3 regions of the Vallitalea pronyensis genome follow, and region 2 is predicted to be linked to each of the others. Evidence: riboswitches for the same ligand, from Rfam matches in the RefSeq annotation. Region 2 holds a riboswitch; each other region holds the start of a gene.
The links. Region 2 has a riboswitch for cobalamin ahead of cobU (bifunctional adenosylcobinamide kinase/adenosylcobinamide-phosphate guanylyltransferase). Riboswitches for the same ligand answer to the same signal wherever they lie in the genome.
Positions count from the first base shown of each region.

Region 1 (3,274 bases), 600 kb from region 2:
GAACATATTATAGGAAAAGGAAAATTGCTTTATAGAGCCATCAAAGCAGACAAGCTTGGCTCCTTAATTTTCTATGGCCCACCTGGAACAGGTAAAACCACCTTGGCAAAGGTTATTGCCAACACAACAAAATCTGAATTTGTTCAACTTAATGCAACGGTGGCTGGTAAAAAGGATATCCAGAAAGTAGTGGAAGAAGCATCCAGCAGGTTAGGCATGACTTTAGGTAAGACCATCCTATTTATTGATGAGATTCATCGATTTAATAAAGCACAACAAGATGCACTATTGCCTTATGTGGAAGATGGTACCATCACACTCATCGGTGCAACCACAGAGAATCCATATTTTGAAGTGAATAATGCCTTGGTATCCAGGTCAAGGATATTTGAATTAAAACCACTATCCAAGGAAGCGATACGTATACTTATACGTCGAGCTGTCACGGATAAAGAGAAAGGGATGGGGAATATAGAAGCCCATATTGAAGAAGATGCCCTTGATTTCTTAGCTGATCGGGCTAATGGTGATGCAAGAGCAGCACTGAATGCTATAGAATTAGGTATCTTGACAACAGAGCCTAATGGACAAGGCATCATTCATATTGACTTAGATGTGGCCAGTGAATGCATCCAAAAGAGAGTCATTCATTACGATAAAGATGGCGATAATCATTATGACACCATATCAGCTTTTATAAAAAGCATGCGGGGGTCCGACCCAGATGCAGCCGTTTACTATCTGGCAAAGATGATCTATGCAGGAGAAGACCCCAAATTTATTGCAAGACGTATTGTCATCTGTGCGGCGGAAGATGTAGGTAATGCAGATCCTAACGCCATTCAAGTAGCCATGGCAGCGGCAGATGCCGTTAACTTTATCGGCATGCCTGAAGGACGCATTATTTTATCACAGGCAGCTACCTATGTGGCTTGCGCACCTAAAAGCAATGCAGCATATGTGGCCATTAACAAAGCATTAGAAGATGTAAAACGTATACAAGTGCATACCATACCGCCATATTTACAAGATGCCAGTTATGGGGGAGCCAGAGACTTAGGTCATGGCATTGGCTATCAATATGCTCATAATTTTGAAAACCACTATGTGGACCAGCAATACCTGCCCGATGAATTAGTGGGTAAGGAATATTACCATATAACTGAACAGGGTTATGAGAAGACGATTAAGGAACATTTTAAGAAGATAAAAGGGAATGATTAATACCATGCAGATATTGACAGGGTATATTTGTTGTCCTATTAAACAATTTCTTCTTGACATATTCTCATTACGGCTTATAATGAAGGTATCTAGTAAAACTAGAAGATACAATTTCATAGTAAAAGGTGCTTGTCAACACAAGTTAAAAGGGAAAGTGGTTAAAATCCACTACAGCCCCCGCTACTGTAATTGGTGATGAAATCTCATAAGCCATTGGGAAACCGAGAAGGCGAGAAAGTAAGATGAACCATGAGTCAGGAAACCTGCCTTTTAAACGTTTTAAGCTTTCGGTGGGAAGGTGTAGATAACATAAGAATGAATAATCTACTGTGCCGATGCACAGTTTTTTTATTGATATAATACGCTACTGTTACCTATGCTTTTCAATAACAAGACACTACCATGAAAGCAGTAAAATCAAAAAGAGGAAAGTATAAGGAGGACATGTAACATGAAAAAAGGGATAAGATTATGGATATCCATATTATTAATCGTTGGGCTAATGGTATTCGGTTTAGTTGCTTGTGGTGAGAAGAAGGCAACAGATGATACCTATCAAGATGCTAATAATCCGGTTGAACAAGAAGAGGATAAAGCGCAAGATGAGCAACAAGAGAAGGATACAACAGAAGATCAAGAAAACGCATCAGATGAAGCTGAGGGTGACTATTACCCCATAACCATACAAGATCGTTTTGGAAAAGATGTTGTCATTGAACAAGAACCAGAAAAGATCATCTCCATTTCACCAGAAATGACAGAAACCCTTTTCGCAATAGGCGTAGGTGATAAAGTCATTGGAAGAACAGATTATTGTGATTATCCAAGTGACGTATTATCCATTGAATCCATAGGGAGTTTAACTGAACCCAATATAGAGAAGATCATTGAATCAGGAGCCGATGTGGTATTTGCTTCTTCCCATGTGAATGATGAATCCGTTGCTCAATTAAATGAGCAAGGTGTAAAGGTGGTTGCCTTATCATGGAATGAAAATCTTGAGGGTGTATATGGTTATATGACAACCATTGGTCAAGTGGTTAATCGTACACAGGAGACAGAAGATTTGGTAACGAAGATGAAAGAAATCTTTGACCAATATACCAAAGCAGTGGCTGATCTTGAAAAGCCTACGGCTTATTTTATCACAGGATTTGGTGAATATGGTGATTTTGCAGCTACAGGCGATACGTTCCTTGGTCAACTCATTGAAATGGCTGGTGCAGAGAATGCAGCTGCAGACGGTACCATGTGGAGTTATAGTATTGAGAAATTAGTGGAGAAAGATCCTCAGTACCTGATGTGTTCTTCTTCATACAATAGTAAACAGCAAATTGAAGGATTAGAAGGTTATAAAACATTAACAGCTGTTAAAGAAGGTCATTTATATGAAGTGGATGAAAATCTATTTTTTAGACAAGGACCAAGGTTGGCAGATGGTTTTGCACGATTAGTAGAGATATTCCATCCAGAAGCAGCAAAAATTGATATTGGCAAAGAGTAATGAACATGCAATAAACGACTTAGGAAAGATAACAAAGTGGGTAGACATATGGTAAAAAAAAGCTACATGAATATGAACTTAATTATATTAACATTGGTTATGATGATATTGGTTGTGCTCTTGGCTCTTGGTTTTGGGGCGGTAAACGTTAATTTTATGAACACCTTAAAGATCGTGGGACATCATATTCCAAAACTTGATCAGATTATATCGTTAGATGGTATTAAAGCGTCTCATGTAACGATTATTATGGATTTACGACTGCCTCGTATTATCGTAGCCTTGTTTACAGGTGCTGCACTGGCTATTGTTGGATGTGCTTTTCAAGGTGTATTCAAAAATCCTATGGCAGACCCGTTTGTTATTGGTATTTCATCAGGTGCTGCCCTCGGTGCAACCATCGGATTAATCCTTAACTTGAGCAGTAATGTATTTGGGTTTACTGGGGTGAGTATATGTGCTTTTTTTGGCGCTTTGGTTACGGTACTTGTTGTGCTGAAGATAGCAGCCATACAAAAGAAATTACCCACCACCACTTTACTATTA
Region 1 covers NZ_CP058649.1:5,083,634-5,086,907, reverse strand. Annotated here, with positions in the region: gene HZI73_RS21145 (replication-associated recombination protein A) at 1-1,224, shown strand, start outside; cobalamin riboswitch at 1,331-1,509, shown strand; gene HZI73_RS21140 (ABC transporter substrate-binding protein) at 1,676-2,728, shown strand; gene HZI73_RS21135 (FecCD family ABC transporter permease) at 2,777-3,274, shown strand, end outside.
Region 1: linked by a shared signal. The riboswitch ahead of HZI73_RS21140 (ABC transporter substrate-binding protein) and the one ahead of cobU (bifunctional adenosylcobinamide kinase/adenosylcobinamide-phosphate guanylyltransferase) in region 2 are both predicted to bind cobalamin.

Region 2 (3,274 bases):
GATCATAGTCTTTTAGGTCAAGCCAATAGGCTTTTGATATACCCCCAAGTTCTTGAATGGTATAATGACTTGTTTCATCTAAATTTCTTACTTTTTCTACAACGGAAGCATAGTAATCTATACTGGCTTGTTCTTCATCTGTAACCTTACCGTCTAGATTAGCTAAATAAGGAATCTGATATTCTAAAAGGTCTTCTAAAGGGCTGGCAGAACCAGCTAACATGATATAACCAGTTGCATCAGGCACTTTCTCAGCAATTCGAGGCATCAAGTAGCCTCCAAGGCTATGACCTAGAATATAAATAGATGATTCTATGTTTTTTTCTTTTTCCAAATAGTCATAGGCATAAGCTGCGTCATCAATGGTTTCTCCATATACCGTTAATGTTTCTGCCACTTCCATCATTTTTTGGCTATGCTCGAAAGTCCTTTTGTTATAGCGAAGAACACCAATACCTTGTTCACCTAGTGCATAGGCAATGTCTTTAAAAGGGCTATTAGGACCGATATTTTCATCCATATCGTTAGGACCGGACCCATGAACCAGAATAAGAACAGGATAGTCCGTAGCATCCTTAGGATAAGTTAAGGCTCCAGTTAAAGGATAGTCATCACTGCCAAAGGTTACGGATTCTTCAATTACATTATCCGGTAGTTTTTTCTCATTGTAGGGTACAAAGTTAAAACCTGCGATGGTTTTGTCTTCGTTAAAGACAACTTTGGTTAGTAATGTAGTATTTTCAAATTTCGTCACCATATTAACAATATGATAACCTTGTTCTTCGGTTTCATAGGTTGACTGAATCTCCTCAAATTGACCTGCCGCACCTAAGATTTGTTGTGATATTGTTTCCAAGGTTTCTTCTGTTAATTGACCAGCTAAAACAGCATCCAGAGCAAAGTCGGATAACAATTTTTTATAGTCGCCTTGTATAAATGTATCTAGAAAGCTTTTGGAGATGTCTTCAAGTGAGCCTTCATTTTTAGTGGTTTTGTCGTTAGTGTTCGTAGCGTCCTCAGGCGTATTAGCTTCTTCTTCTGTATTGTTATCTTGTTCATTAGCAGGTGGTGTGGTGTCTTCTGAATCGCCGTTGTTATTGCTCTGACACCCTGTGATGGTAATCAATACAGTCAATAAAATACATAGTAATTTTTTCATAATTATCACTCCCTCATGTTGTGTTGTGATGCCATAAGCAGGTTATTTTACTTATAATATCGCAACATTTTAAAATGGTTATTAAATAATTAGATAAACATCTAATTACAACATCAGTATAACGAATTAAAGATTCTTTGTCAAGGCATCTTGGGATATATCTTATTTTACAAAGCTTTTATGATGACATGTCTTTTATGGATTGCTTTTATAGACAAAGTAGCCTATAATAGAATTATTGATTTTAGGTTTAAGGAAGCTGGTGAAAGACCAGCACAGCCACCGCTACTGTGTTTACTACTGATGTATAAGATGCCACTGAATATGACAGGATATTATTTGGGAAGGCCATGCATTAGGTTTGATGTATAAGTCAGGATACTTACCTAGAATAGATGTTGCATCCCAAATTGCGTGTGGAAATAGGGGTTTGTTTTTATGCTTTTTTAGGAAATAGATGATAGATATAGGCATAAGCATGCTTAAAGATAGAGTAAATAAAAAATGGGAGTGATTTCGTATGCGTATGACAGTGGTTACAGGTGGTGCTCGAAGTGGAAAGAGTACCTATGCAGAACAATTGGCCAAAGAAAGAGGTCGACATATTGGTTATATTGCTACAGCTGTGGTAACCGACCAAGATATGGAAGAACGTATTAACCGCCATAAAATGTCAAGACCAAAAGAGTGGACAACTATTGAGCAGTATCGGGATTTTGATGCATTAGATGATGGGTTATTAGAAGGTAGAGATCTGTTCTTACTGGATTGTGTAACAACCATGGTGACTAACCTGATGTTTGATGAAGACATGGATTACGATACCTGTAGTAATGAAGCCATTCAAAAGGTGGAAGACTATATTTTTGCAGAAATAGAAAAGCTCCTTCAACGAATGGAAGAAGAACAGAAACAATTAATTGTTGTCACCAATGAAGTGGGTATGGGTTTGGTACCAGCCTATCGACTGGGCAGTATTTTTCGTGATATAGCAGGTCGTGTCAATCAATATCTGGCAACCCGAGCTGATGAAGTATATTTCATGATTTCATCCATTCCCATGAAAATAAAAGGAGCTTGATAGGTTATGAAAGGTTTTATTCTCATGTTAACCTTTATGACAAGGTTTCCTGTGAATTATTATTTTGAATTTAATCGAAGCGATTTTATAAAAGGTATTAAATACATGCCCATTATTGGGCTAATTGTAGGCGCATGCTTGTATCCCATTACTTTTATAAACGGTAAGGTTGATCCCAGTGTCTTTGCAATCCTTGTGTTAATGGTGTATCTCATGATTACAGGTGGGTTACATCTTGATGGATTAGCAGATGTCAGTGACGGGCTGCTTAGTTGTAGAGACAAAGAGCGTATGTTTGAAATTATGAAAGATAGCCGCATTGGTGCCTTTGGTGTTATTGCCCTTATTTTCTACTTTATAAGTATGACGGTGCTGCTTGGCCTAAGTGAAGCTACGACAATTCTGCTTTTTCCACTAGTTGGCAGGTCGATTGCGATGATGGTATGTTCCGTAAGCAAATATGCACGTTTAGCTGGTCTTGGTAAAGACGTTGTGGATGAAACAACCTATAGGCATGGTATTGGAGCTGCCCTTTTTGTGATACTGATGATTATAGGGTTAAAACAATATATTTTGTTAGGTGGGTTTGTCATTACCAGTATTATTGTTGGGTGTTTAGTTAGAAGCATACATAAAAAGTTGGATGGCATCACTGGGGATGTTGTGGGGATGACCATTGAAAGCTCCCAAGTTATCTTTTTATTGAGTACCTATCTGTTAAATCAACTGATGATGGTTCAGTAAGCTATAGATTGTAGATGATGAGTCCATGTATCTTGACTTAGGCTTTTTGATGTTCACATGATAAGTTTGGAGGTTTGTATGAATTTTATCTTGATAAGGCATGGTGAAACACATGCCAACGTAGAAAAACGTATATATGGCGTGAGTCATTCACCCTTTACAGACCATGGTAAGCAGCAAATTAAGGGGATTTTACAATACATACAACATAAATCTGTGGATTGTATCTATACGAGTCCAATGGAACGCACTCAGGTCATGGCAAGTGAGATGGTAAAGCATTTAGGCGT
Region 2 covers NZ_CP058649.1:5,687,206-5,690,479, reverse strand. Annotated here, with positions in the region: gene HZI73_RS23780 (alpha/beta fold hydrolase) at 1-1,159, opposite strand, end outside; cobalamin riboswitch at 1,389-1,563, shown strand; gene cobU (bifunctional adenosylcobinamide kinase/adenosylcobinamide-phosphate guanylyltransferase) at 1,680-2,240, shown strand; gene cobS (adenosylcobinamide-GDP ribazoletransferase) at 2,247-2,984, shown strand; gene HZI73_RS23765 (histidine phosphatase family protein) at 3,063-3,274, shown strand, end outside.

Region 3 (3,274 bases), 250 kb from region 2:
ATAGCCACCTGCTTTAAAGTAATCTGCCATGGTATACAGGTCAGGTTTCATATAAAAACGACCGTTGAGTGTTGAATAAACGCCCGCTCCAAAAGAATATCTTCCTGACATTAATGCAGCTCTGGTTGGTGCACATAGAGGATCGGTATGAAAACTTTCCAAGGAAATGGATGTGTCATGGAGCTTATCCAGATTAGGGGTCTTCAACCATGGATTGCCATGAGCGCCAATATCCCCATACCCTTGATCGTCTGTAACAATTAATATGACATGCTTCTTTTTAACATCATTCATTCTTATCTCCTCTATATCCATTCTTAATGACTAGCTTATTAGTGATGATTATACACCTTATCATCTTTTCATAACATGTCATTCACCTAAATTCATATCTTTTTTCGTCTTTATCATGTATACTGATAACATTACGATTCATCCATCATTCAAGAAGGAGCCATGACCATTATGTCGTCAGCTATTAAGTTTTATGCTAATCAACTCCCTAACGTGTCAGCAGTAGGGAAAATAACGTTAAAAAAACCAAGAATTCATGTGAACCAGATTGCACATATCAACTATCTGATTTTTGTTCTTAAGGGTACATTTTATGTGAGTGAAGAAGACCGACACTATGCTGCAAAAGAAGGACAAGTTTTCTTTAGGCAATCAGGTAAACATCATTATAGTCAAACCTATATGCCTATAGGCACAACATGGTTCTGGGTGTCTTTCTCCTATGATACCTTAGGTAAAACCGTTCAAGAATCCTGCCCAGACATCCCATGTTATGCATTGCCTCAACTAACAACCATGAGCAATCAGCAACATCTATTTCAGAAACTAGAGTCCATGTATCATCTGTATCATGCCTCTAACCCCTATAAAATACCCCATTTAGCTGCTGAACTTACGAGCATTTTCTACACTATTCTTGCTAACCCACCCCATCATCATTCGGGTAGTGAGATGCTTGTTAAGAAAGTCAATGAACTTCTGATGCTCCAACTTCACAGCACATTTGATGCACATAAAATAGCTGCTAAAATAAACATGGATTATAGCTATATCGGGAAGTGCTATAAAGCCCAAACCGGCACAACCATTAATCATCATTTTAACAGCTTAAAGATTCAAAAAGCTATTGCATATATGGAAGACGGGTCCATGAACATCTCACAGATGAGTGAGGTTCTCGGCTATCCCAATCCCTATTATTTCAGTCGAGTGTTCAAAAAGTTCACCAGCTTATCCCCTAGTGCATTCATGAAACAAATGCCCTTACAACAAGACTGATGACACTTATCATGATTACTCTAGAATGATACTGAAATCCCTATACATGGTTTTGCCATGTTCTAAAGTCCTTCATGTTTATATTCCTTTACGGATTATGATAAAACCTTATGTCTAGTACTATGCATATAAAATCCATAATTTTTACCAAATGTGTGTCTATAGCTACAGTTTTTTTTAATAGAATATATTATAATCTACAAGAATGTATTTTGATATTTGCTGATTCGCTTAGATGACAAAGCAACAGTGTTAATAATAAGCATACTACATGCATATTGCAAGCATGATATCATATGTCTTGATGTTAGTTAAATACATATCCATGAAAAAAAGAAAATAAGGTGCTCAACAAGAGATAATAGGGAAAACGGTGAAAGTCCGTTACAGCCCCCGCTACTGTAAGCAGTTATGAAATCATATAAACCACTGGTATCTACTGGGAAGGTTTGAGAGTAAGTTAAGCTGCAAGTCAGGAGACCTGCCTTTTTTCAGAATGAAGACTTCGGTGGGAAGTTTTGTTGTTCAAATTTAAATGATATGATGAAAAGATTCTATTTGCATTGTATATATGATTAAATTTGTCAATGCTTAACCACCTTTAACAGGGTGGTTTTTTTATGATTGGTTAGCACATTTGAAGGAGTTTTTGAAGTGAAAAAACAGTTTAAAACTTTCAAGGATTATTGTATAGCCTTTGTATGTCTTGTTTTATTAAACTTTATGCTACCAAGATTACTGCCAGGTGACCCTGTAACAGCTCTGGCTGGAGAACAAGTAGTCTATGACATGACACCGGAAATGCATCAGCAATTACTTGAAGAATTTCAATTAGACAAGCCCATTACCATACAACTCGTTCGTTATCTCAAGTCAATTGTTCAATTTGATTTTGGTTATTCTTACTTCTATAAGAAAAAAGTAATAGACCTCTTACGTTTACATTTACCTTGGACACTGGCTTTAATCGTTACTAGCATGCTGATATCTATAGGCATAGGTTATGTCACTGGCATAGAAAGCAGCTATCATCATGGCAAGCCCATGGATAAGATTCTGTTAAGTGCCATGATGTTTATAAGTGGATTTCCACAATTTTTTTTAGGTATGCTTTTATTATTGTTTTTTAGTATCTATCTTGGCTGGCTGCCTATGGGAGGATGTGAAACACCTTGTTCAACCTTTACAGGTCTGACTCGAGTAAAAGATATAATGGTACATATGGTTCTCCCTGTTATAACCCTTGTTATTTCCGAAGTATCAAACATGTATTTATTAACAAGAAGTACCGCCATATCCATAAGTAAAAGAACATTTATGGGTACCGCTGTGGCAAAAGGATTAAAGGATAGACTGATTAAACATCGTTATTTAGGCAAGAACTGCTTTATAACACTATTAACCCTGTCTGCAATCATGATGGGAAGAATGTTTGTGGGGGTACTGCTAATTGAAGTTGTTTTTGCCTATCCTGGACTTGGAAGTCTCATTTTTGAGGCTGTAAAAGCCAGAGATTATCCCGTTTTACAAGGTGTTTTTCTCATAGTAGCATTTATGGTGCTTCTGATGAATGGACTAGCAGAATCCATTCAATTTACATATAGTCGTAAACAATTTTAACCCACGGATAAGCATGAATTGTGTTATGAAATTATGACCCTTTCCTTTTGTTTATCCCGTATGAGAGGATAGGAAGTTCCGTATGGATATGACAAAAAAGATAGCTATCAAGATAATTTTGAAAGATAAGTGTATGTTAATGGGGACTTGTCTATTGGTATTATTTTCACTGGTGGTGATGATTGTACCTTTTATGAACTTACCCTCACCCTCTTGTTCTACAAAAGAAGTGTTTCTTAAACCTTCATTGATTCATCTCCTAGGAACAAACGATATGGGACAAGATATTTTTTCCAGACTTCTGTTTGGATTACGGACTTCTATGTTCATTAGCTTGTCTGTTGGGGTAATTGCAACATCT
Region 3 covers NZ_CP058649.1:5,940,725-5,943,998, forward strand. Annotated here, with positions in the region: gene HZI73_RS24835 (arylsulfatase) at 1-294, opposite strand, end outside; gene HZI73_RS24840 (helix-turn-helix domain-containing protein) at 466-1,293, shown strand; cobalamin riboswitch at 1,619-1,796, shown strand; gene HZI73_RS24845 (ABC transporter permease) at 1,948-2,913, shown strand; gene HZI73_RS24850 (ABC transporter permease) at 2,996-3,274, shown strand, end outside.
Region 3: linked by a shared signal. The riboswitch ahead of HZI73_RS24845 (ABC transporter permease) and the one ahead of cobU (bifunctional adenosylcobinamide kinase/adenosylcobinamide-phosphate guanylyltransferase) in region 2 are both predicted to bind cobalamin.